3 regions of the Streptomyces sp. NPDC031426 genome follow, and region 2 is predicted to be linked to each of the others. Evidence: riboswitches for the same ligand, from Rfam matches in the RefSeq annotation. Region 2 holds a riboswitch; each other region holds the start of a gene.
The links. Region 2 has a riboswitch for cyclic di-AMP ahead of ACZ5NH_RS17685 (M23 family metallopeptidase). Riboswitches for the same ligand answer to the same signal wherever they lie in the genome.
Positions count from the first base shown of each region.

Region 1: it holds a riboswitch for cyclic di-AMP, as region 2 does, so the genes downstream of both, ACZ5NH_RS28590 (M23 family metallopeptidase) here and ACZ5NH_RS17685 (M23 family metallopeptidase) in region 2, are expected to answer to the same signal.
Region 3: it holds a riboswitch for cyclic di-AMP, as region 2 does, so the genes downstream of both, ACZ5NH_RS30660 (transglycosylase family protein) here and ACZ5NH_RS17685 (M23 family metallopeptidase) in region 2, are expected to answer to the same signal.

Region 1 covers NZ_JBVIJE010000015.1:123,980-131,484, reverse strand. The annotation lists gene ACZ5NH_RS28620 (alkaline phosphatase family protein) at 1-590, opposite strand, end outside; gene ACZ5NH_RS28615 (DUF5998 family protein) at 590-1,177, opposite strand; gene ACZ5NH_RS28610 (hypothetical protein) at 1,188-1,481, opposite strand; gene ACZ5NH_RS28605 (bifunctional acetate--CoA ligase family protein/GNAT family N-acetyltransferase) at 1,511-4,354, opposite strand; gene ACZ5NH_RS28600 (HPr family phosphocarrier protein) at 4,533-4,814, shown strand; gene ACZ5NH_RS28595 (GntR family transcriptional regulator) at 4,962-5,648, opposite strand; gene ACZ5NH_RS28590 (M23 family metallopeptidase) at 5,848-6,594, opposite strand; cyclic di-AMP (ydaO/yuaA leader) riboswitch at 6,607-6,768, opposite strand; gene ACZ5NH_RS28585 (M16 family metallopeptidase) at 6,980-7,505, opposite strand, start outside.
Region 2 covers NZ_JBVIJE010000007.1:453,271-460,775, forward strand. The annotation lists gene ACZ5NH_RS17675 (dihydrofolate reductase family protein) at 1-763, shown strand, start outside; tRNA gene ACZ5NH_RS17680 (tRNA-Met) at 820-893, opposite strand; cyclic di-AMP (ydaO/yuaA leader) riboswitch at 1,213-1,359, shown strand; gene ACZ5NH_RS17685 (M23 family metallopeptidase) at 1,369-2,394, shown strand; gene ACZ5NH_RS17690 (aldo/keto reductase) at 2,466-3,410, shown strand; gene ACZ5NH_RS17695 (PrsW family intramembrane metalloprotease) at 3,517-4,842, opposite strand; gene trmB (tRNA (guanosine(46)-N7)-methyltransferase TrmB) at 4,885-5,709, opposite strand; gene lhgO (L-2-hydroxyglutarate oxidase) at 5,767-6,984, opposite strand; gene ACZ5NH_RS17710 (MFS transporter) at 7,047-7,505, opposite strand, start outside.
Region 3 covers NZ_JBVIJE010000018.1:19,318-26,822, forward strand. The annotation lists gene ACZ5NH_RS30650 (FtsB family cell division protein) at 1-306, opposite strand, end outside; gene eno (phosphopyruvate hydratase) at 425-1,732, opposite strand; gene ACZ5NH_RS30660 (transglycosylase family protein) at 2,082-2,762, opposite strand; cyclic di-AMP (ydaO/yuaA leader) riboswitch at 2,767-2,939, opposite strand; gene ACZ5NH_RS30665 (transglycosylase family protein) at 3,122-4,192, opposite strand; gene ACZ5NH_RS30670 (serine hydrolase domain-containing protein) at 4,513-5,625, opposite strand; gene ACZ5NH_RS30675 (DUF4097 family beta strand repeat-containing protein) at 5,698-6,366, opposite strand; gene ACZ5NH_RS30680 (GbsR/MarR family transcriptional regulator) at 6,609-7,343, shown strand; gene ACZ5NH_RS30685 (DUF899 family protein) at 7,461-7,505, shown strand, end outside.

The sequences.
Region 1 (7,505 bases), on a different contig from region 2:
TCCTCGCCGCTGAGCCGGCCGTGGAAGCTGCCGCCACTGAGCGCGATCTTGGTGAGCGGGGTGTGCTCGAAGATGGGCGAGGTCACCTGGGCGGCGTGCACCCCGGCTGCCTGGGCCAGCTGGAAGACGGTGGGGTACGGCTGCCAGGCGCGCGGATCGGTGTACGGCTGCCAGCGGAGCTGGTTCATCAGCTCGCCGGTGGCCGGGTTGCGCACGGTGTAGCCGGGCAGGCCGTGGACGCCGGGCGGCAGACCGGTGCCGACGGAGGCGAGGGAGACGGCGGTGGTCGCCGGGTAGCCGGCGGTGAGCGGGCGGCCGGTGCCGCCGCGCGAGGTGCCGAGCAGCGAGGTCAGGAAGGGCGCCTCGTCGGCGTGCGCCCGCAGCTGCTCCCAGCCGAGCCCGTCTATCAGCAGGACACAGACCCGGTCGGCCGGGGTCAGCTCCTCGATCGTGGCGGTCAGGCCGGGGACGCCCATGCCGGCGGCCAGGGTGGGCAGCAGATCGGCGAGGGAGCCGGTGCCGTACTCGGGCAGCGGCGCGGTGTCCAGGGCGAGCGGTTCCGGGTGGTCCCAGGCGGAGAGCTGGGACATCAGCGGGCGATGTCCGCGGTCGCCTCCGAGATGGCCTGGGCGAAGGCGAGCGCCTGGCGCACCGTCTCCGGGCCGTCCCCGGCCTCGCTGACGCGCAGGCTGAGGTCGTCCGCCGTGGAGCTGCCCGTGTAGCCGTGGTCGGCGTCGCAGTTGGGGTCGCCGCAGGCGGCGGGCTCCAGGTCGATACGGCTGACCGCGCCCCAGCCGATGGTCAGCACGACCTCGCGGGGCAGGGTGCCCGGCGCGTACTGCTCGGGGTTGGCGACCACCCGGCTGACCACGACCGACGAGATCCGGTCGATCTTGACGGACTCGGTGGAGGTGGTGGCGTACGGCGTCGGAGAGGTGCTGTCGGCGGCCTGCTCGTCGGTGTGGCTGACGATGAAGCGGTTGCCGGTGAGGACGAGCACGGTCACATGCCGCCGCACCTCGTTCTGATCGAAGGTGGTCTCCTGGTGGACCAGGTACGACCGGACGGGCTCGCCGCCCACAGCGGCCTCCACCGCCTCGGCCACGAGGGCCGGGTAGTAGCCGCTGCGCTCGATCGCCGCGCGCAGCCCCTGGGTCGTCGTACTGGTCTTGGCCATGGCGTCCATCCTAATCCGTGGGCATGGGGGGTCCGGGCCAGTCACGAAGACCGGGGTCCGCCTGCGCACGCGCGCGTGGGCGCCGCGGGACGAGCCCCGGCAGGATGTCCAGCCCCTGCGTGGCGATCAGGCAGGAGACGGGTTCGGGTCCGCCGCCGTCCGCCTCGAACGCCACCACGACGGGCAGCGTTTCGCCCAGCGCTCGCCGCAGCCGTGCCGCCTCCTCGGCGGCGGGCTCACGGAAGACGGGGCCCTGGAAGGCGGACGCGCACGAGACGAAGCCCGGGGCGGTGAAGACGATCATGCGGTCCCCCTCCCCTGATCAGCAGGTGATCAGTAGGCCGGCATCGTGCGCGGGCCCAGGTCGTCGCGGGCCGGTGGCGGCGCGAGCCGTACCGTGGCGCTGAGGACGCTCACGCCGTGCGGGGCGACGACGACCGGTTCCAGGGTGACGGCGACCACCTCCGGATGATCGTCGACCAGCCGGGACACCCGCAGCAGCAGTTCCTCCAGCGCCGGGGTGTCGACGGGCGTGGAGCCGCGCCAGCCGAACAGCAGCGGCGCCGTACGGATCGACCGCACCAGCGAGGCCGCCTCCCGGTCGGTGACCGGGACCAGGCGGTGCGCCATGTCGCCGAGCAGCTGGGAGGCGGCCCCGGCGAGTCCGAAGGACAGCACGGCCCCGGCCGCCGGGTCGATCACGGCCCGTACGACGGTGTCGACGCCGCGCGGTGCCATGCCCTGCACCACCGGCCGCAGCTCCTCCGGCTTGCCGAACAGCTCGGTCAACTCGGCGTACGCCCGGCGCAGTTGCTCCTCGTCCGCGAGGTCGAGGCGCACGCCGCCCAGGTCGGCGCGGTGTCTGAGGTGCGGGGCGGTGGCCTTGAGGGCGACCGGGTAGCCGAGGGCGCGGGCGGCTTCGGCGGCGGCGTCGGCAGTGGGTGCGGGCAGCGCGCGCCGCACGGGGATGCCGTACTTGCCGAGCAGCTCGCAGGTCTCCGCGTCGGAGATCGTGAGCCCTTCCCCGCGCGCGAGCAGCTCACCGATCAGCCGCGCGGCCCCCTTCTCGTCGATGTCGTCGTACTCGGGCACCTTCCCCGGGTCCATGGCCTCCCGCCGCCACTGCCCGTACTTGACGGCTTCGGCCAACGCCCGCACGGCACGTTCGGCGGCGGGGTAGGCGGGGATGAGGTGCATGCCCTCCGGAGGACTGGCCGCACCCGCTCCCGCGGTGGGCAGGCGTTCCGCAGCGCGGAACAGGCGGGCACCGCCCTCGGTGCCGGGTGCCTTGTCAACGGCCGCGGGTGCGGTGCTGGCCGCAGCCGACAACGCCTCCGCAAGCCCCCCGAGCTCCACATGCACCACCAGCACCGGCTTCCCCGGAATGGCAGCCGCGGCCGACCGCAACGCCTCCGCCAGCTCCGCATCCCCCGGCGACGCTTCCCCGATCGCGGGGATCGCCGTCACCACGACGGAGTCGCACGACTCGTCGGCCAGCGCAGCTCCCAGTGCCCGATGGAAGTCCTCCGCCGTCGCCCCCGTCGTCAGGTCCAGCGGACGCGAAGGCCGCAGCCCCTCCGCCAGACACCGGTCGTACGTCAGCACGCCCAGCGACTCCGAGTTCCCCAGGATCGCCACCCTCGGCCCCGCCGGCAGCGGCTGCCGGGCGAGCAGCAGCCCCGCGTCGACCAGCTCGGTGATCGTGTCGACCCGGATCACCCCGGCCTGCCGCAGCAGCGCGGAGACGGTGGCGTGCGGCAGCCGGGTGGCCCGCACCGCGTGTCCCTGCGGGGCGGACCCGTCCCCCTGCACCACGACCAGCGGCTTCGCCGCCGCCGTCCGGCGCGCGAGGCGCGTGAACTTGCGCGGGTTACCGATGGACTCCAGGTACATGAGGACGACGTCGGTCTCGGGGTCGTCGTACCAGTACTGGAGGACGTCGTTGCCGGAGACGTCCGCGCGGTTGCCGGCGGAGACGAAGGTGGACACGCCGGTGACCCCGGTGACCCCTCCGCCGCGCCGGTGCAGCCGGGACAGCAGGGCGATGCCGATGGCACCGGACTGGGCGAACATCCCGATGCGGCCGGGGCGGGGCATCTCCGGGGCGAGGGAGGCGTTGAGGCGCACGTCGGGCGCGGTGTTGATGATCCCGAAGGCGTTCGGGCCGATGATCCGCATGCCGTACGCGCGTGCCTGCCGCACGAGGGCCCGCTGCCGCTCGCGCCCCTCGGGCCCGCTCTCGGCGTACCCGGCGGAGAGCACGACGAGCCCCTGCACCCCGTGTTCCCCGCACTCGGCGACCACGGCGGGCACGTGCTCGGCCGGTACGGCGACCACGGCGAGGTCCACCGGACCGCCGATGTCCCGCACGCGCCGGTAGGCCGGCACCCCGTCGACCTCGCCGAGGCCCTCCGGGAAGGCGTTGTTCACGGCGTGCAGCAGGCCGCCGTAGCCGGCGTCCCGGATGTTGCCGAGGACGCTGCGGCCCACGCCGCCGGGGGCGCGGCCGACGCCGACGACCGCCACCGAGCCGGGCATGAGCAGGCGCCGTACCGAGCGCGCCTCGGCGCGCTGCTCGCGCGCTCGCTGCACGGCGAGGGAGCGGTCGGTGGGTTCGAGGTCGAACTCCAGGCGGACGACGCCGTCCTCGAAGCTGCGCTTCTGGGTGTAGCCGGCGTCCGTGAACACCTTGATCATCTTGGTGTTGGCGGGCAGCACCTCGGCGGCGAAGCGGCGGATGCCGCGCTCGCGGGCGACCGCCGCGATGTGTTCCAGCAGGGCGGAGGCGACCCCGCGGCCCTGGTGCGCGTCCTGCACCAGGAAGGCGACCTCGGCCTCGTCGGCGGGCGCGGAGGCGGGCATGCCGTCGGCGCCGATGCGGTCATAGCGTACGGTGGCGATGAACTCGCCGCCGATGGTGGCCGCGAGTCCCACCCGGTCCACAAAGTCGTGGTGCGTGAAGCGGTGGACGTCCTTGGCGGAGAGTCTGGGGTACGGCGCGAAGAAGCGGTAGTACTTCGACTCGTCCGAGACCTGCTCGTAGAAGCTGACCAGGCGGTCGGCGTCATCAACGGTGATGGGCCTGATGCGCGCGGTACCACCGTCGCGCAGCACCACGTCCGCCTCCCAGTGGGCGGGGTACTGGTGCCGGTCCTGCCGGTCCGCCGAGGTCTGCATGGGCCCCAGAGTACGGCTCGCGTCCGACAACGGCGCAGGGCAGTCTGTGGAGGACGGAAGCCGGAACCGAGGCCGCGGTTCCGACGCCACGCCGGGCGGACGAAGGTCCGCTCCGGGGCATGCTTCGCGATATGGGAAACTGGTCTAGACAACCCTGAAGACTGAAGGGCAGCAACACATGGCTGAGCGCCGCGTCAACGTCGGCTGGGCCGAGGGCCTCCACGCCCGCCCCGCCTCCATCTTCGTCCGAGCCGCCACGGCCGCAGGCGTCCCGGTGACGATCGCCAAGGCTGACGGCAACCCCGTCAACGCGGCCTCCATGCTGGCTGTCCTGGGCCTGGGCGCCCAGGGCGGCGAGGAGATCGTGCTGGCCTCCGACGCCGAGGGTGCGGACGTCGCCCTCGACCGTCTGGCCAAGCTGGTCGCCGAGGGCCTCGAGGAACTGCCCGAGACGGTCTGAACAGCAGCACGCTGACACACCGGAGCCGCGTCGCCCTTTTCGGGCGGCGCGGCTCTGCGTTTCCGGGCTCTTTGCGCGCACACCGGAATTGAGGCAGCGGGAAATACTGCGCAGCCGAATACCTCTTCTTTGTATACGGCGCCCGTGTTAATGCCGCAGGCCCGACATGTTTACGGCATGTTGCGAAGTCCTCACACGCTCGCCGGCCCCGGAAAAGCGCAGCCGGTGCACGGCCGTCGCGCGCTCGGTGTGCAGCGCCGTGAGCGCCCGCGCACGCTCCCCGTCGCCGCGCGCCACCGCGTCGACGATGGCGCCGTGCTCCGTCCAGTAGTCCACCGGGCTCGACGGCGCCTCCACCGCGTACATCCAGGCGATCTTGTGCCGAAGCTGGCTGAGCATCGCGGTCAGCGAGGGGCTGCCCGAGGCCTGGGCGAGCGTCTCGTGGAACCAGCCGCCCAGCGACCGCAGATCGTCGCTGCTGCCCCTGCGGGCCCGCTCCTGGCCCAGCCTGACCAGGCCGCGCAGCACCTTCAGATGGGCCTCGGTGCGCCGCTGGGCGGCCCTGGCGGCCCCGAGCGGCTCCAGCAGCAGGCGCATCTCCAGCAGGTCGGCGGCCTCCTGCTCGGTCGGCTCGGCCACGCACGCGCCCGCGTGCCGGCGGGTCACCACGAAGCCCTCGGCCTCCAGGGTGCGCAGGGCCTCGCGGACGGGGACGCGCGAGACGCCGTAGCGGCGGGCCAGGACTTCCTCGGTCAGCCGGCCGCCGCGCTCGTAGACCCCCGCGACGATGTCGTCCCGGATGGCCGTGCACACCGAGTGCGCCGGAATACGCATGACCGACCTCCGCTTTAATCCCCGTGAAACGTCGACGATGGACGCCTGTTCCGTGACTCTATTCCAATGAGCCGGAATTTCCGACGGCGGGCCGGAATCCATGGATATTTTTTGGTCAGCGGATCGGGTGGCGCCCGTGAAAAGACGACGAAAGCCCCGGCTCGGTGAGCCGGGGCTTCGCATGCCAGGCGATGAGGCGTCAGACGTTCACGCCGTGCTTGCGGAGGTAGGCGACGGGGTCGACGTCCGAGCCGTAGTCGGGGGTCGTACGGGCCTCGAAGTGCAGGTGCGGGCCCGTGGTGTTGCCGGTCGCGCCGGACAGGGCGATCTGCTGGCCCGGCGTGACCTGCTGGCCCACCGAGACGCCGATCGACGACAGGTGGCCGTACTGGGTGTACATGCCGTCGGCCATCCTGATCACGATCTGGTTGCCGTACGCGCCGCCCCAGCCGGTGGAGACGACGGTGCCGGAGCCGACCGCGTGCACCGGGGTGCCGCTCGCCGCGTGGAAGTCGATGCCGGTGTGCGTGCCGGAGGACCACAGCGAGCTGCTCGCCTTGTAGCCGGTGGAGACGTAGGAGTTCGCGATCGGGGCGACGAAGGTGCTCATCAGGCGCTTGCGCTCGGCCTCCCGGGCGGCGCGGGCCCTGGCCTCGCGCTCCTCCTTCGCCCTCTTCGCCGCGGCCTCCTCGGCCGCCTTGTGCTCGGCGGCCCGCTGCTGCGCGGCGGCCTGCGCGTCGATGTGCTCGGCCACGTCGTCGCTCAGGGTGAGGACCGGCGTGAGGCCGGTCTGCTCCACGGTGTTCTCGGCGGCGAGCGCCGGGGAGGCGGCCAGGGTGCCGATGACACCGGTGGTGGTGAGGGCCGCGATGCCTGCCGCCTGAGCGGTGGTGCGCTTGACCCGGCCGGGCTTGCGGTGCTTCCCGGTGGCGCACATGAACGCCATGGAGTGGCTGGTCCTTTCCTTCCCTCTCGCCTACCGGGTTAGCTGACGGGTTCGGAGCAGGAAGGTCTCCTACGGGTCCCCTCGCGAAGCGCGGGCGCCCGATTCACCCCAGGGACTGCGTGGGTCCCCGGCTCCCCTGGCTCGCGCCGTACGGGGACTCGGCGATGGCTGTCCGGTGCCGCGGGTGCGGCGCACTGCTACCGACGAACAGCCCGGGTGACGCTACGTAAGCCTGCTTTCGAACCCCAAACGGATCCAGGCTTTTGTAGCGCATCCCACAGGGCAGACAGGCAACCTCCGCCTCAAATCGGGCATCCCGGTAAGGGAGTGAGAACGGCAGGGGCCCTGACGGTCCAAAGACCGTCAGGGCCCCACGCGCGTGCGGTTACTCGGCCGCCACGACCGTCACTTCACCGATGCCGAGTGCCTCCACCGGTGCCTTGATCTGGGAGGCGTCACCGACGAGGACGGTCACCAGACGGTCCACCGGGAAGGCGTTCACCACGGCCGCCGTGGCCTCCACCGTGCCCGTCGCGGCCAGCTGCTGATAGAGCGTCGCCTGGAAGTCGTCGGGCAGGTACTGCTCGACCTGGTCGGCCAGCGTGCTCGCGACGGCCGCCGCGGTCTCGTACTTCAGCGGCGCCACCCCGACGAGGTTCTGCACGGCCACGTCCCGCTCGGCGTCGGTCAGACCGTCCGCCGCGAGGGTGCGCAGCACCTTCCACAGGTCCTCCAGCGCCGGGCCGGTGTTGGGGGTGTCCACGGAGCCGCTGATGGCGAGCATCGAGGCGCCCGTGCCGTCCGGTGCGGACCGGAGGACCTGGCCGAAGGAGCGCACACCGTAGGTGTAGCCCTTCTCCTCGCGCAGGACCCGGTCCAGGCGGGAGGTGAGGGTGCCGCCGAGGCAGTAG
Region 2 (7,505 bases):
CGCCGACGTCGTCCCGCTCGGCCCCGGCCTCGACTGGCGGGCCCTGCTGTCCCACCTGCACGACGTGCGCGGAGTCGGACGGCTCATGGTCGAGGGCGGCGGCACGGTGCACACCCAGCTGCTGCAGCTGGGTCTCGCCGACGAGCTCCAGCTCGTCCTCGCGCCGCTGTTCGTCGGCGACCCGGCCGCGCCTCGCCTGTTCGGCCCCGGCGGCTATCAGGCCGGCCGGCTGCGCCTGACCGAGACCCGCCGGATCGAGGACGTGGTCCTCATGCGCTACGAGCCCACCGCCCCCGGCACCGGGTCGGCCGCCACCGCCGCCGACCGGCACTGGCTGCGCACCGCCTGTGAACTCGCCGCGCTGTGCCCGCCCTCGGAGACGGCGTTCAGCGTCGGCGCGGTGGTGGTCGCAGCCGACGGTACGGAGCTGGCTCGCGGCCACTCCCGGGAGGGCGAGGATCCCGTGGTCCATGCGGAGGAGGCCGCCCTGGCGAAGGTCGACCCGGCGGATCCCCGGTTGGCCGGTGCCACGGTGTACAGCAGCCTGGAGCCGTGTGCCCGGCGTGCCTCGCGGCCCGCGGCCTGTGCCGAGCTGATCCTTCGGGCGGGGGTACGGCGAGTGGTCACGGCGTGGCAGGAGCCCGACACGTTCGTCGCGGGAGCCGACGGTACGGGGGTGCTGGTCAAGGGGGGTGGGGATGTCGTCGCACTGCCCGAGCTGGAGGAACTCGCCAAGGCGCCGAACCGGCATCTGCTGGGCTGAGCCGCGCACACACTCAGGGCCCGGAATCCTTTGGATTCCGGGCCCTGAGCCTTCAGTAGCGGGGACAGGATTTGAACCTGCGACCTCTGGGTTATGAGCCCAGCGAGCTACCGAGCTGCTCCACCCCGCGTCGTTGTGTCTCTACTGTACACCACACGCTCACCCCCTCGGCGCCACACCGCCCGCGCCCCCTCGCCGGCCCGTGGTCGCGGTGATCGGCTTCACGGACGGTGACCGGACGGCAGCCCTCCGCATAACATCTGAGACACCATCAAAAATGCCGACACTCATGTAAGGTGGTCAACTCGCCCGATTTGCAGGGTTCCTGACCGGTAAGTCCACGGCCGAAAACCTTAATGATCAAGCCGAACGGCTTGGAAAGTGGCTGTCGGGTCTATTAACGTTCGATAACGCAGCGCGGTCGTCCCAGCCGTCACAAGAGACGGCTCCGTGCGCACGCGCCGAATCCCGCAAGGGAGCCGGGGAACCACCACCTTGGGGTGAATCGCGCGAATGCCGCAGTTGGTATACGCGCGTAGGAGACCTTCCTGCTCCGAACCCGTCAGCTAACCCGGTAGGCGGAGGAAGGAAAGGAGCACGCCCGCGTGGCGTCCAACCGGCCCGTCCCAGAAGCCCCGTTCATGCCCCCGCAAGCCCAGCCGGAGACCTTCGGCTACGGTGCCTACCGCGCCGAGGAGGGGCCCTGGGAGGAGTGGAATCCCACCGAGGACTCCGTCGCCCCGCTCCGCGGCCGGCACCGCGTCGCCAAACAGCGCGGCGGTTTCGCGCGCAGCTCCACCGTCCTCGGCGTCGGCGTGATGGCCGCGGTCGGCGCGGGCGGCATGGCCAGCGCGAACACCGGCAAGCCGCCGGTCTCCATCTCCCTGCCGGATCTGGACTCCGTCGAGCACATCTTCGGCGCCGGCTCCTCCGACGCGCACCAGGCCACCACCGGCCTCAGCAAGGTGGGCGTGAGCACGGACAGCGCCGACAGCGGCAACGCCGGCGAGGCCCTGCGCAACCGGATCATGGCCCAGGCCGAGCAGCAGAAGGGCCGGGCCGACAGCAAGGCCACCGCCGCCGCGATCGCCGCCGCCGACCAGCAGACCGCCGACGCGGCCGCCAAGGCGGAGAAGGCGGCCGCCGCCAAGGCCGCCGCCGCCAAGCAGCAGGCGGAGGCCGACGCCGAGAAGGCCGCCGAGGCCAAGCGGCTCGCCGAGCTGGCCAAGCAGTACACGCTGCCGGTCGTCTCGTACACGATCACCGGCACCTTCGGGCAGCCCGGCGCGATGTGGTCCTCCGGCTACCACACCGGCCTCGACTTCGCCGCCCCCACCGGCACCCTCATCAAGGCCGTCCACAGCGGAACGGTCACCGAGGCGGGCTGGGCCGGCGCCTACGGCTACCGCACCGTCATCACCCTGGACGACGGCACCGAGCTGTGGTTCTGCCACCAGTCCTCGATCAACGTCTCCGTCGGCCAGAAGGTCTCCACCGGCCAGGTCATCGGCCGGGTCGGCGCCACCGGCAACGTCACCGGCCCGCACCTGCACCTGGAGGTCCACCCGAACGGCCAGGCCACCGCCATCGACCCGGCGCCCTGGCTGCGCGATAAGGGCCTCACCCCCTGACAGCCGTCTGTCCGTGGGACTTTGCACCGGCGGCGGAATGCGATCATCTGTCGCCGGTGTTGATGCAGAGCATGACTTCTCTGCGCACACTCGGCTCCTCCGACCTCGAGGTCTTCCCGCTCTGCCTCGGCGGCAACGTCTTCGGCTGGACCGCCGACGAGGAGACCTCCTTCGCCGTCCTCGACGCCTACACGGCGGCCGGGGGCAACTTCATCGACACCGCCGACTCGTACTCGGCCTGGATCGAGGGCCACAAGGGCGGCGAGTCCGAGACGGTCATCGGCAAGTGGGTCAAGTCCCGAGGCAACCGTGACCGCGTCGTCATCGCGACCAAGGTCAGCCAGCACCCCGAGTTCCAGGGGCTGTCCGCCGCCAACATCAAGGCCGCCGCCGACGCCTCCCTGCGCCGCCTGGACACCGACTACATCGACCTCTACTACACCCACTTCGACAAGCCCGAGATCCCGGTGGAGGAGATCATCGGCGCGCTGGACGAGCTGGTGAAGGCGGGCAAGGTCCGCCACATCGCCGCCTCCAACATCAGCCCCGAGCGCCTGAAGGCCTCGCTCGACTTCTCCGACCGCGAGGGCCTGGCCCGCTATGTCGCCCTCCAGCCGCACTACAACCTCGTCTCCCGCGACACCTACGAGGGCCCGCTGCAGGACCTGGCCGCCAAGGAGGGCCTGTCCTCCGTGCCCTACTTCTCCCTCGCCGCGGGCTTCCTGACCGGCAAGTACCGCCCCGGCAGCAAGGTCGACAGCGCCCGTGCGGGCCGCGCCCAGGAGTACGCCGAGTCCGAGCGCGGCCAGAAGGTCCTCGCGGCGCTCGACGAGATCGCCGCCGCCCACGACGCCCCCGTCGCCACGGTCGCCCTCGCCTGGCTCGCGGCCCAGCCGACGATCACCGCCCCGATCGCCTCGGCCCGCACACTGGACCAGCTCCCGGCCCTGCTGGGCGTGGTGGACCTGAAGCTGACGGACGAGGAAGTGGCGAGCCTGACGAAGGCGTCGGCCTGACCCTTCCGGTGACTTCTCCGGCCGACAGCTGACCTCTTTCCGCCGCGACGGCGCTCAGCCACGACGGCGGATTCCGGCGGTGCCGAACCCTCCGCCACCCGACCGGCTAGTACTGGTACGGGTTGTAAGCGGAGTAGGGCACCGCCGGATAGCCGTAACCCGGCCCATACGCCGTAGGCGCCGGCACGGGCGCCGCGTACATCGGCCGAACCTGCGGAGCAACTCGCGCGGCGTACTCCAACGCCGGCCGGGCCGCTTCCCTCCGCTGCCACAGCTCGTCCAGCAGCTCCCGCTCCCGTAGGACGAAGTCGGCCCCTGCCTTCCCCTTGCGTCCCCGGTGCCGCAGGAAGGCGAGCGAGGTGGCGTACGCCTCGTACTGGGCCACCGCCCGCGCCGCCGGCCGGCCACCGTGGTGCCGGGCGTAGTCACGGGCCGTCCGCCGCGCCCGCATCGACCCGAGCGCGAGCGGCTCGGCCGGCCCCAGCCACCCGGCCAGCACATACGCCGCCAGCTCCGCCCGCACGGTCCGCAGCTCCCGCTGCCGGGTCCAGATCGCGAGCCAGGTCAGCAGCCCGAACACAGGCACCATGAATCCGCCGTAGACGGCGAAGAACCCGAACTCGCCGAAGGTGGAGGAGCCGTTCCAGAAGGCGTGCATGCTCATCGCGAGCAGCAGACCGCCGAGCGGCAGCAGCACCCGCCGGGCGCGCTGCCGCTCGGCGGAGAACGCGGCGAAGCCGAAGCCGAGGCCGGTGAGGGTGGTGAACAGGGGGTGCGCGAACGGGGACATCACGATGCGCACGAAGAAGGTGGCGGCGGTGACGGAGGCGATGCCGGGGCCGCCGCTGACCTGGTCGGCGCCGAAGGCCGTACCCAGGTAGAGGATGTTCTCGGTGAACGCGAACCCGGTGGCGGTGATGCCCGCTATCACCACCCCGTCGACGACCCCGGTGAAGTCACGTCTGCGGAAGAGAAAGACGAGCAGGACGGCGGCGGCCTTGGCGGACTCCTCCACGATGGGCGCGATCACGGTGGCGCCCAGGGTGTCGGCACCGGCCGGATCGGCGGTGGCGGTGGCTATCCACTTGGTCGCGAAGCTGTTGGCGACGATGGCTATCAGCGCCGCCGCGCACGCCCCCCAGGCGAAGGCGAAGACCAGGTTCCGCCAGGGCCCCGGCTCCACCCGGTCCAGCCACCGGAAGGCGGCTATCAGCCAGGGCACGGGCAGCACGGCGAGACCGAGCCCGACGAGGAATCCCTCGGTGCCGGTCTGCCTGCGCACCAGCGCGAGGATGACGAGACCGGACAGCGCGAGCAGTGTGATCAGTGCTCCGTACCGCACCCACCTGCGCTGCCACCAGTGCGGATGGCGGAGCAGCACGGGGCTGTGCGGGCCCGGGGGATACGTCGGAAACGGAGGACTGGTGGCCACGGCATCGACCCTAACGGTGTCGGGACGCGGGGCTGGAGCGGTTTACCGGCCCGGATGCGGTACGCGACGGAAGAGCAGATCGTTCACCACATGTCCCTTGTCCAGTCCCTGCCCCTCGAAACGGGTCAGCGGCCGGAACTCGGGGCGCGTGGCGAAACCGCCGCCCGCCTGCGTGTTCTCGAAGTCGGGATGGGCGCTGAGCACCTCGAGCATCTGCTCGGCGTACGGCTCCCAGTCGGTCGCGCAGTGCACGATCGCTCCGGGCTTCAGCCGGGTCGCGGCGAGCGTCAGGAACTCGGGCTGGATGAGCCGCCGCTTGTGGTGCCGCTTCTTGGGCCAGGGGTCCGGGAAGTAGACCCGCAGCCCGTCGAGCGAGTCGGGGGTGAGCATCTCGCGGAGCAGGATGATCGCGTCGCCGTTGCCCACGCGGACGTGGGACAGCCCGTTCCGGTCGGCGAGAGCCAGCAGATTGCCCTGGCCCGGGGTGTGCACGTCGACGGCGAGGATGTTGGTGTCCGGGTCGGCGGCGGCCATCTGCGCGGTGGCCTCGCCCATCCCGAACCCGATCTCCAGGACGACGGGCCGTTCGTTCCCGAACAGCTCGCCGAGGTCGATGACCTGCTGCCCGTCGATGTCCAGCCCCCACTTGGGCCACAGCCGCTGCAGGGCGTCCGCCTGCCCGGCGGTCACCCGGCTGCGCCGCGGCTGGAAACTCCGGATCCGCCGCTCGAAGTGCGACCCGGCGGGATCGGCCTTGGGACCGTCCGGAAAGCGTGGCTCCCCCTTGGCCCGGGTGTGCCGGACGGACACGCCGGGGGTGTGGGTGGCCGGCGAGGGGGCTTCGGGGGCGTTGAGGAAGTCAGACACAGTAGGACAGATTTTACGGCCCGGCACTGACGAACGGACCGGCGCCCGGGACGGCCACTACAGCGAACCGAGCATGTCCAGCACCCGGCGCCCCACCTCCCGCCCGATCAGCAGGGAAGCGGTCGCCGCGGGCGAGGGCGCGTTCAGCACATGCACGGCACGAGCCCCCTCCTTGATCAAGAAGTCGTCCACCAGCGTCCCGTCCCGCAGCACCGCCTGCGCCCGCACCCCGGCGGGGGCCCGCACCAGGTCGTCCGACTCCGCTCCGGGCAGCAGTCTGCGCACCGCCTCCAGGAACGCCCCCTTGGACAGCGAGCGGTGCAGCTCCCCCGCGCCGTATCTCCAGTGCCGCCGGGCGATCGCCCACGACCCCGGCCACGCCATGGTCCCGGCCAGCTCCCGGGGGCGTACGACCCCCCAGCCGTACCCCTCCCGGGCCAGGGCCGGCACCGCGTTGGGGCCGATGTGCACGCCTCCGTCGATGCCCCGGGTCAGATGGACCCCGAGGAAGGGGAAGGCCGGATCCGGCACCGGATACACCAGCCCGCGCACCAGCTCCGGCCGCGCCAGCTCGTAGTACTCCCCGCGGAACGGCACGATCCGCACCTCGGGCTCGTCCCCGGTCAGCCGCGCCAGCTCGTCGCAGTACAGCCCGGCGCAGTTCACCAGCACGCGCGCGCGTACGACGTCTCCGCCCGAGGTGAGCACGGCCACGCCCCGCTCCGGCCGCCGGTCCACCCGTACGACCCGCGCCCCGTACCGGATCTCCGCGCCCGAGCCCCGCGCCAGCTGCCGGGCGACCCCCACGAAGTCGCACACCCCGGTGGTGCCGACGTGTATCGCCGCCAGCCCGCGCACCTCGGGCTCGTACTCACCGATCTGGGCGGATCCCAGCTCCCGCACCGGAATGCCGTTCTCCCGGCCGCGCTGCACGAGCGCGTGCAGCCGGGGCAGCTCCTCCCGGTCCGTGGCGACGATCAGCTTGCCGGTGACGGCGTGCGCGATGCCGTACTCGGCGCAGAACTTCACCATCTCGGCGGCGCCCCGCACCGCGTACCTCGCCTTGAGGGAGCCCGGCCGGTAGTAGATCCCGCTGTGGATGACCCCGCTGTTGCGCCCCGTCTGGTGCCGGGCCGGCCCCGGCTCCTTCTCCAGCACGGTGACCGCCGTACCCGGCGCGGCCCGCGTGATCGCGTACGCCGTGGACAGCCCGACGATCCCCCCGCCGACCACGAGCACATCACAGTCGTACGCCCCGACCGGCACCTGCACCACCTCCCACCTCGATAGTGCACTGCGCCACTGACAACGCCTTCAAACGCGGCCGGTGCGGGTTCTCAGGCCGGGGCCATCAGCAGCGGGCGAGCCCGCTCCCGCAGCTCCACCACCCTCGGCTCGTCCCCGTACGGCTCCAGCCGGTGCAGGAGGTCCTTCACATACTCGGTCGTGCGCGCCGACGAGATCCGACCGGCCACCTCCACGGCCCGCACTCCCTGCTCGCAGGCGGCGTCGAGGTTCCCGGACTCCAGCTCGGCGACGGCCGAGACGACCAGCCGCAGCCCGTGCGACCGCACGAACTCCTCGGTCGGCTTGGACAGGGCCTGTTCCGTGAACCTCCGCACCTGCCGCGGGGCCTTCAGATCCCGGTAGCACTCGGCCGCATCAGCAGCGAAACGGTCATATCCATAGAAACCAAGCCAAGAAGGATCGTTGTCGCCCTCCCGCGACCGCTCCAGCCAACCCTCCGCCGCCTTCAGCGCCGCACCCGCCGCCTGCGCATCCCCCGCACGCGCGTG
Region 3 (7,505 bases), on a different contig from region 2:
GGCGTAGGAGTCGTCCTGCCAGCGGGCCTTGAGGTCGCGCAGCTGCTCGACCCGCTTGCTGGCCTGCTCCTGCTGTTGCTGGAGGTCGGAGATCTGCGCGCGCTGGGAGACGTACTGCCGCATCGGATACGCGAGCGCGACGATCAGGGAACACAGCACCAGCGCGAGCAGCGCCGCACGCCCGGTGAGCCGGGAGCGGCGGGCCTGGCGCCTGGTCTGGGAGCGGTACACGCGGGCCGCCGTCTGCTCGCCGAGCAGCCGCAGCCTGGTCGTGGTGGAGAAACGGTCCCGGTCCTTCACGGCCATCTGGCTTCTCCCGCCTCCCCTTGCCGGTGTCCTTCACACGTGCGTACGTCCCCGGACACGGTACGGGACCGGGTACGGGGACGTACGTACGACTGGCTAAGACTTGGCCCGGGTCGGCTCAGCCCTTGGAGATCTCGTGGTTCCCCTTGAAGCGCGGGAAGGCGCTGCGGCCGGCGTACACCGCGGCGTCGTCGAGGATCTCCTCGATGCGCAGCAGCTGGTTGTACTTGGCGACGCGCTCGGAGCGGGCCGGGGCGCCGGTCTTGATCTGGCCGCAGTTGGTGGCGACGGCGAGGTCGGCGATGGTGACGTCCTCGGTCTCGCCGGAGCGGTGGGACATCATGCACTTGAAGCCGTTGCGCTGGGCCAGCTCGACGGCGTCCAGGGTCTCGGTCAGCGAGCCGATCTGGTTGACCTTGACCAGCAGGGCGTTGGCGGTGCCCTCCTCGATGCCGCGGGCGAGGCGCTCGGGGTTGGTGACGAACAGGTCGTCGCCGACCAGCTGGACCTTGTCGCCGAGGCGGTCGGTGATGACCTTCCAGCCGGCCCAGTCGTCCTCGAACAGCGGGTCCTCGATGGAGACGAGCGGGTAGGCCGCGACGAGCTCCTCGTAGTACTCCGTCATCTCGGCGGCGGAGCGCTCCTTGCCCTCGAAGAGGTACTTGCCGTCCTTGTAGAACTCGGAGGCGGCCACGTCGAGCGCGAGGGCGATCTGCTCACCGGGGACGTACCCGGCCTGCTTGATCGCTTCGAGGATCAGGTCCAGGGCGTCACGGTTGGAGCCCAGGTTCGGGGCGAAGCCGCCCTCGTCGCCGAGGCCGGTGGACAGGCCCTTGGACTTCAGGACGGACTTGAGGGTGTGGTAGACCTCGGCGCCCCAGCGCAGGGCCTCGGAGAAGGACTCCGCGCCGATCGGGGCGATCATGAACTCCTGGATGTCCACGTTGGAGTCCGCGTGCGAGCCGCCGTTGAGGATGTTCATCATCGGCACCGGCAGCAGGTGCGCGTTGGGGCCGCCCAGGTAGCGGAAGAGGGGGAGGTCGGACGCCTCGGAGGCGGCGTGGGCGACGGCGAGGGAGACGCCGAGGATGGCGTTGGCGCCGAGGGAGCCCTTGTTGTCGGTGGCGTCCAGGTCGAACATGGCCTGGTCGATCAGGCGCTGCTCGGTGGCGTCGTAGCCGACCAGCTCCGGGCCGATCTGCTCGATCACGGCGAGGACGGCCTTCTCGACGCCCTTGCCCTGGTAGCGGTTGGGGTCGCCGTCGCGGAGCTCGATGGCCTCGAAGGCGCCGGTGGAGGCGCCGGACGGGACGGCGGCACGACCCGTGCTGCCGTCGTCGAGGCCGACCTCGACCTCGACCGTGGGGTTGCCTCGGGAGTCCAGGATTTCCCGGGCTACGACGACGTCGATGGACGGCACGAGCATCTCCTTCTGGGATGTGACGCTGGAAGTGCGGGGGCGTTCTGCCTTACGGCTGTGCCTTGCGACTAGAGCCTAACCGTCCCCGGGGCGCCGGCCACCGACCGACCGTCCCGTGGACAGGAGGGACACGCAGACGGTACCCATTGTTCACCCACGGAACAAAGGGGCCTGCCGATGAGGCCCGGCCGAAGAGTGGGGAAACAGCGCGCGGAAACGAAAGACCCCGCCCCGGCGCGTACGGGGGAACACGCGCCGGGGCGGGGAGCCCGTGGGGACGGGGGTGGCCCTCACGGGGCCTTCAGTGTGCGGGCCGGGGATGTGAGGGCACTGCGGGTCCGTTCGGAGCCAGGTGTCACTTCAGGTGCAGCTGCTGGCCCGGGTAGATGAGGTTCGCGTCCTGGACGATGCCCTTGTTCAGCTGGAAGAGCTTCTGCCAGCCGCCCTTCACACCGTGCTTCTCGGCGATGGCGCTGAGGGTGTCACCCTTGACGACCTTGTACTCGCCGTCGCCCTTCTTGACCTTCTTGCCGGTCGGCGTGGTGACGGTCTTGCTCGCCTTCGGCGCCGTCCGCGTGGTGGAGCGGGTGGCGGCCTGCTGGTCGGTGGAGCGGGTGGCGGTGCTGCGGGACTTGGTGGCCGTCGGGGCGGAACCGTTGTAGGCGGCGCTGGTCAGGCCCGTGCCGCAGACCGGCCAGGCGCCCTTGCCCTGGCCCGCGAGGACCTTCTCGGCGATGGCGATCTGCTGCGCCTTGGTGGCGAGGTCGGCACGCGCGGCGTAGGCGGTGCCGCCGTACGCGGCCCAGGTGGAGTTGGTGAACTGCAGGCCGCCGTAGAAGCCGTTGCCGGTGTTGATGGACCAGTTGCCGCCCGACTCGCACCGGGCGACGGCGTCCCACTGGGAGGCGGTGGCGGCGGAGGCGTTGCCGGCCGCCATCAGCGGGGCGGCGACAGCGGCGCCGGTGACACCGGCGAGCGTGATGGCGCGGACGGTCTTGGACGGACGACGGTGCTTGCCCTTGCCGGAGAACAGCATGGATCGATCCCCTCACCGACGCCTGCGAGGTGAGCTGTCGGGTTCGGGCCGGTTGAGTTGCCCGGCCGCGCACTCGCTCATGCGAGGCGCGGCTTCACCCCAAGCCGGTCCAGCGTCAACCGCTGGGCCCGGCGCTTACCTTGGGTCCCCCGCTCCTGCCTACGGCGCTTGACGCGACGACTGTTCCCGGGCAGTCGCTGGCAGGATTCGGCGTTGCGACGGCCGGGGCTCGTGGTGACGAGCGGTCCTGACCGTAGACATGCGATCGTCGGATTTTCAAAGACGATCAGGGCTTCTGAGACTCATCCCACACTTTCGCCAAAAGGGACATCAGCCGCGAAACGGGGCGTCAACTGCCCCTACTCGCCGCCCTTTTCGCCCCCGACTTTCAGGGTCTGACCGGCGGTGATGTGATTCGGGTCGGCGCCGATGGCCATCTTGTTGGCGTCGTAGAGCGCCCGCCACCCGCCGTCGACGCCAAGGGAGTCGGCGATGGAGGCGAGGGAGTCGCCCTCGCGGACGGTGTAGGTGCCCGCTTCAGGACTGGCGTGACGGCCGGAAGATGTGGCGTTCTGACCGTTTGTCACGCTTTCGTCCGCACTCCCGCCACGGTGACGTCCGCCACTGCTGAGCGCGCCGGTGTCGACCAGGCTCCAGGAACCGGCGCTCTGCTGGTATTTGTCCGGGTTGTCGGCGCTCGGGGTGGCTGTGGGAGAGCTGTCGCCTCCCTGTGAACTTCCGCCGTCGGGCGAGCCGGACTTGTCAGTCTTGTCGGACTTGGGGGTGCTGGTCCCGATGGAGCCGCCGATGCCGTCCGGGGTCCCGGCGGTGTGCCCGCTCGGGGTCGGCGTGGCGCCCTCGCCCGTGGGGGAGCCGGTCGAGTCCGAGCCGGAGGAGTTCGAGGCGGAGTCGGAGGCAGAGCCGGAACCGGAGTCCGAGGAGGACGAATCCGGCAGACCGGACGAGTCGGAGCCGCCGGCCGAGCCGGACGCGTCACCCGAAGCGCCGCTGTCGCCGGAGCCGCCGACACCGGGGTCGACGTCGACCGAACCGGAGTGGGAGGTCAGCCCGGCGGTCAGCGCGCACATGGCCCACGGCTTGGTGCCCTGGTCGGCGAGGATCTTCTCGGCGACGGCTATCTGCTGGGAGCGGCTGGCCTGGTCGGCGCTCTCGGCGTACCGCGTGCCGCCGTACTTGTTCCAGTCGTCCTGCGAGATCTGCAGACCGCCGTAGTAGCCGTTGCCGGTGTCCGCGCTCCAGGATCCGCCGCTCTCGCACTCGGCGACCTTGTCCCAGGTGGTGCCGTCGGCCGCGTTGGCGCTGGCGGCGCCGAGCAGGGGGATGGCGATGGCGGAGCCGGTCACGCCGGCCGCGACGAGGAGGGCCGGAGCCTGACGGGGGCGACGGTGACGACCGTTCCCGGAGAGCATGCGGAAGCCTTTCGTGCGACAGCGGGACCCGCGCGGCGAACTCGTGCCTCTCGCCACGCTGATGGGTGAACGTATCGGCAGACGATCACTTGTCACAAGTTCATGCCGCGCAGATCACGTGAAGATCACAGAGTTGAATGTTTATCATCTCGCCCTCGCGCGGCACCGACACTCCCGTCCTGTCCGCTTTGTCCCCGGGGCCGGTGAACACGAACGAACGGCGCACTCCGACGCGGTGCCGGAGTACGCCGCCCGTATGTGGCCCCGCGGATCCACGCCGCCCGTACGTGGCCCCGCGGATCCACGCCGCTCGGCCCCTGCTACCGAGCCTGGCCGTCCTGCCCGCCTCCGAACACCTCCTGGACGAGCCTTTGCGTCGCCTCCTGGAACGCCATCGCCATGGACAGGGCGGCGTCGTCGACGTAGTTCAGCGCGGCGGTCAGGGTCTTGCCGCCGTCGGGCGTGCTGTACATCAGCGCCGCGTGGCCCGCCATGCCGCCGTTGTGGGTGATGACGGTGCCGCCGTTGTCGCCCGCGTCCTGCACGAACACCCCCAGGCCGTAGCCGGCCTTGGGATGCGGCTTGCACATCTCGGCCAGCAGCGGGGCCGGCAGCAGCTTGCCGCTCATCAGGGCGGAGATGAAGGTGTGGAGGTCCCGGGTCGTCGAGATCATGTCTCCGCCGGTGGAGATCCAGGAGGGGTTCTGGCGGGTGACGTCGACCGTCTTCTGCTCGCCGTCCTCCTCGTAGCGGTAGTAGGCGTGGGCGTGCGGCTCGGGGATCTCCGGGCCGGTGCCCGGCAGCACGGTGCCCGACAGCCCGAGCGGCCCCAGGATCCGCCGCTGCATCTCCTCGGCGAGCGAGTGGCCGGTCACCTTCCCGACCAGCAGCCCGGCCAGCACGTAGTTGGTGTTGGAGTAGCTCCAGTCCGTCCCCGGCTCGAACCGCGCCGGCCTGGAGGACGCCAACCGCGCCAGTTCTTCCGGCCGGTAGGTCTTGAACCGGTTGTCCACCCACTCCCGGCCCGCGGTCGTGGCGGGGATGCCCGGCGCGAACGTCCCGTCGTAGTAGTACTCGCCGGTGAAGTTGAACACCCCGCTGGTGTGCTGCAGCAGCATCCGCACCGTGATCCTCGGGTCCAGCCCGAACTCGGGCAGGCAGTCGGCCACCGGATCGTCCAGCCCGATCGTGTCCTCTGCGGCCAGTTGCAGCACCACGGTCGCGGTGAAGGTCTTGGTGTTGCTGCCTATCCGGACATGCCCGTCCACCGGCGGTTTCGCGCTCTCGCCCAGCTTGCGCCTCCCGGCGCCGCCGGCCCATTCGCCCCGCTCGTCGTGCACGCGCACCGTCACCCCGGTGAAACCGGACTCGACCATCTCCTCGATGGCCTTCCGCAGCTCCGGACGGTCCTGGCCGGTGAGAGTGAGGGACATGGATGTGCTCCTTCGGAACTGTCGCGGAAGTCAACTGGACGGACGGGATCGCCTGGCCTGAGGGTGCCCCTCTTACAGGCTGTGGGCGCTGATGTCGCCGTAGGCGGTGGTCGCGTGGATGTCCAGAACGGCGGCGCCGTCGGTGTTCCTGAGCGCGTTGTGGATCCGGCCGTAGGAGGTGCCGGCGTCCAGCGAGGCGGAGACTCCGCGGGCGGCGCCGATCGAGATCGCGCCGTGCTCGGTGCGCAGGGTGACCGTGCCGCGCGCGGCCTCGGCGATGCGGAGGTCGCCCTTCTGGGTGCTGATCCGTGCGGGGCCGCCCAGGCGGCCGACCGTGATGTCGCCGGACTGGAGGGTCAGGTCGGCGCTCGCCGTCTCGTCGAGCTTGACCGTGCCCTGCGCGCCCTCGAAGGTGACGTCGCCGAGCCGTCCGACGCCCCGGAACTCGCCGAGGGCCGCCTTGCCCTCGACGCGGGAGCCGGCGGGCAGCTGGACGGTCAGCTCGATGGCTCCGGAGTTGCCGAGGATCCGGTTCTTCGCCTCCAGGGCCTCGATCCGCAGGACGCCGTCGCCGTACGCGACCTCGATCCGCTCCGCCGCCTTCACGTCGCGGCTCCTGGAGGCGTCCGCGGGCAGGACCTCGACCGTGGTGTCGGTCCGGTCGGCGGCGATGAACCTGATGTGTCCGGCGGGGACGTCGAGGATGACCGAGACCGGGGCGGGGGTGTCGAACTTCTGCATCGTGCGCTCCTTCTGCTGTATCGCGGGCCCCTTCGGCCCGTTGTTTCCGACAACAGAAACGCTACGTTGCATTCGCATGTCTGGCAACGAGTTCGTTGCGCTCCCTCTCTATAACTGCAGCTAGATGCCGTGAAATCATTGCAATGGTCTTGGATTCAACGCAACAGCGCCCATCTGTTCGTTGCACTTGGTTGAAAATGAACGCTACGGTGGAGACACCACGGACCACGAAGGAGACCGCGATGCCGGGAGGCAGACTCACCCAGCAGGAACGCCAGCAGATCGCGCTGGGACTGGCCGACAGCCTCGCCTACGCGGAGATCGCCAGACGCCTCGGCCGCCCGACCTCGACCGTCACACGCGAGGTCATGCGCAACGGCGGCCCCACCGCCTACCGCGCCGACCTGGCCCACCGTGCCACCGAACGCCGCGCCCACCGCCGTCGAAAGGCCGCGCCCCGGGACACCGACACGCCCCCACAGGCCCACGGGCGCGATGCCGAAGCCGTACGCGAGTACGAGGAGACGTTCACCACCGTCTTCATGCAATCGGGCCTGCCCAGGATGACGGCCCGGGTGCTGGCCGCTCTCTACACCACCGACGCCGGCAGCCTCACCGCCGCGGAACTCGCCGGGCACCTCCAGATCAGCCCGGCATCCGTCTCCAAGGCGGTCGCGTTCCTCGAAAGCCAGGGCCTCCTCCGCCGCGAACGCGACGAACGCCGCCGCGAACGCTATGTCGTCGACGACGACGTCATGTACCAGTCCACGATGGCCGCCGCCCGGTCCACCGCCCAGCTCGGCGAGATCGCCCGGCAGGGCGTCGGCATCCTCGGTCCCGGCACCGCGGCCGCCGCCCGCCTGGAGAACATCGCCCGCTTCGTCGACTTCGTCTCCGAGAGCATCGCCCGCGCCGCGGACCAGGCCCGCGAGATCCTCCACACGAAACCCGAGACGGCCTCGGGCAGCGCCACCTGAGCCACCCTCGGGTCGCGGCCGGCCGGCCCCGCTCGGTTCTCGCCGTCCTTGTCACCCGTCGGAAACGGCGGCGCCTCACGCCCGGCGCGCGGGGCGGCCCCGACCATGGACCCCGACATGACCCACGGAGGGCTTCCCGTCCAGGAGGACACGATGGCGCGG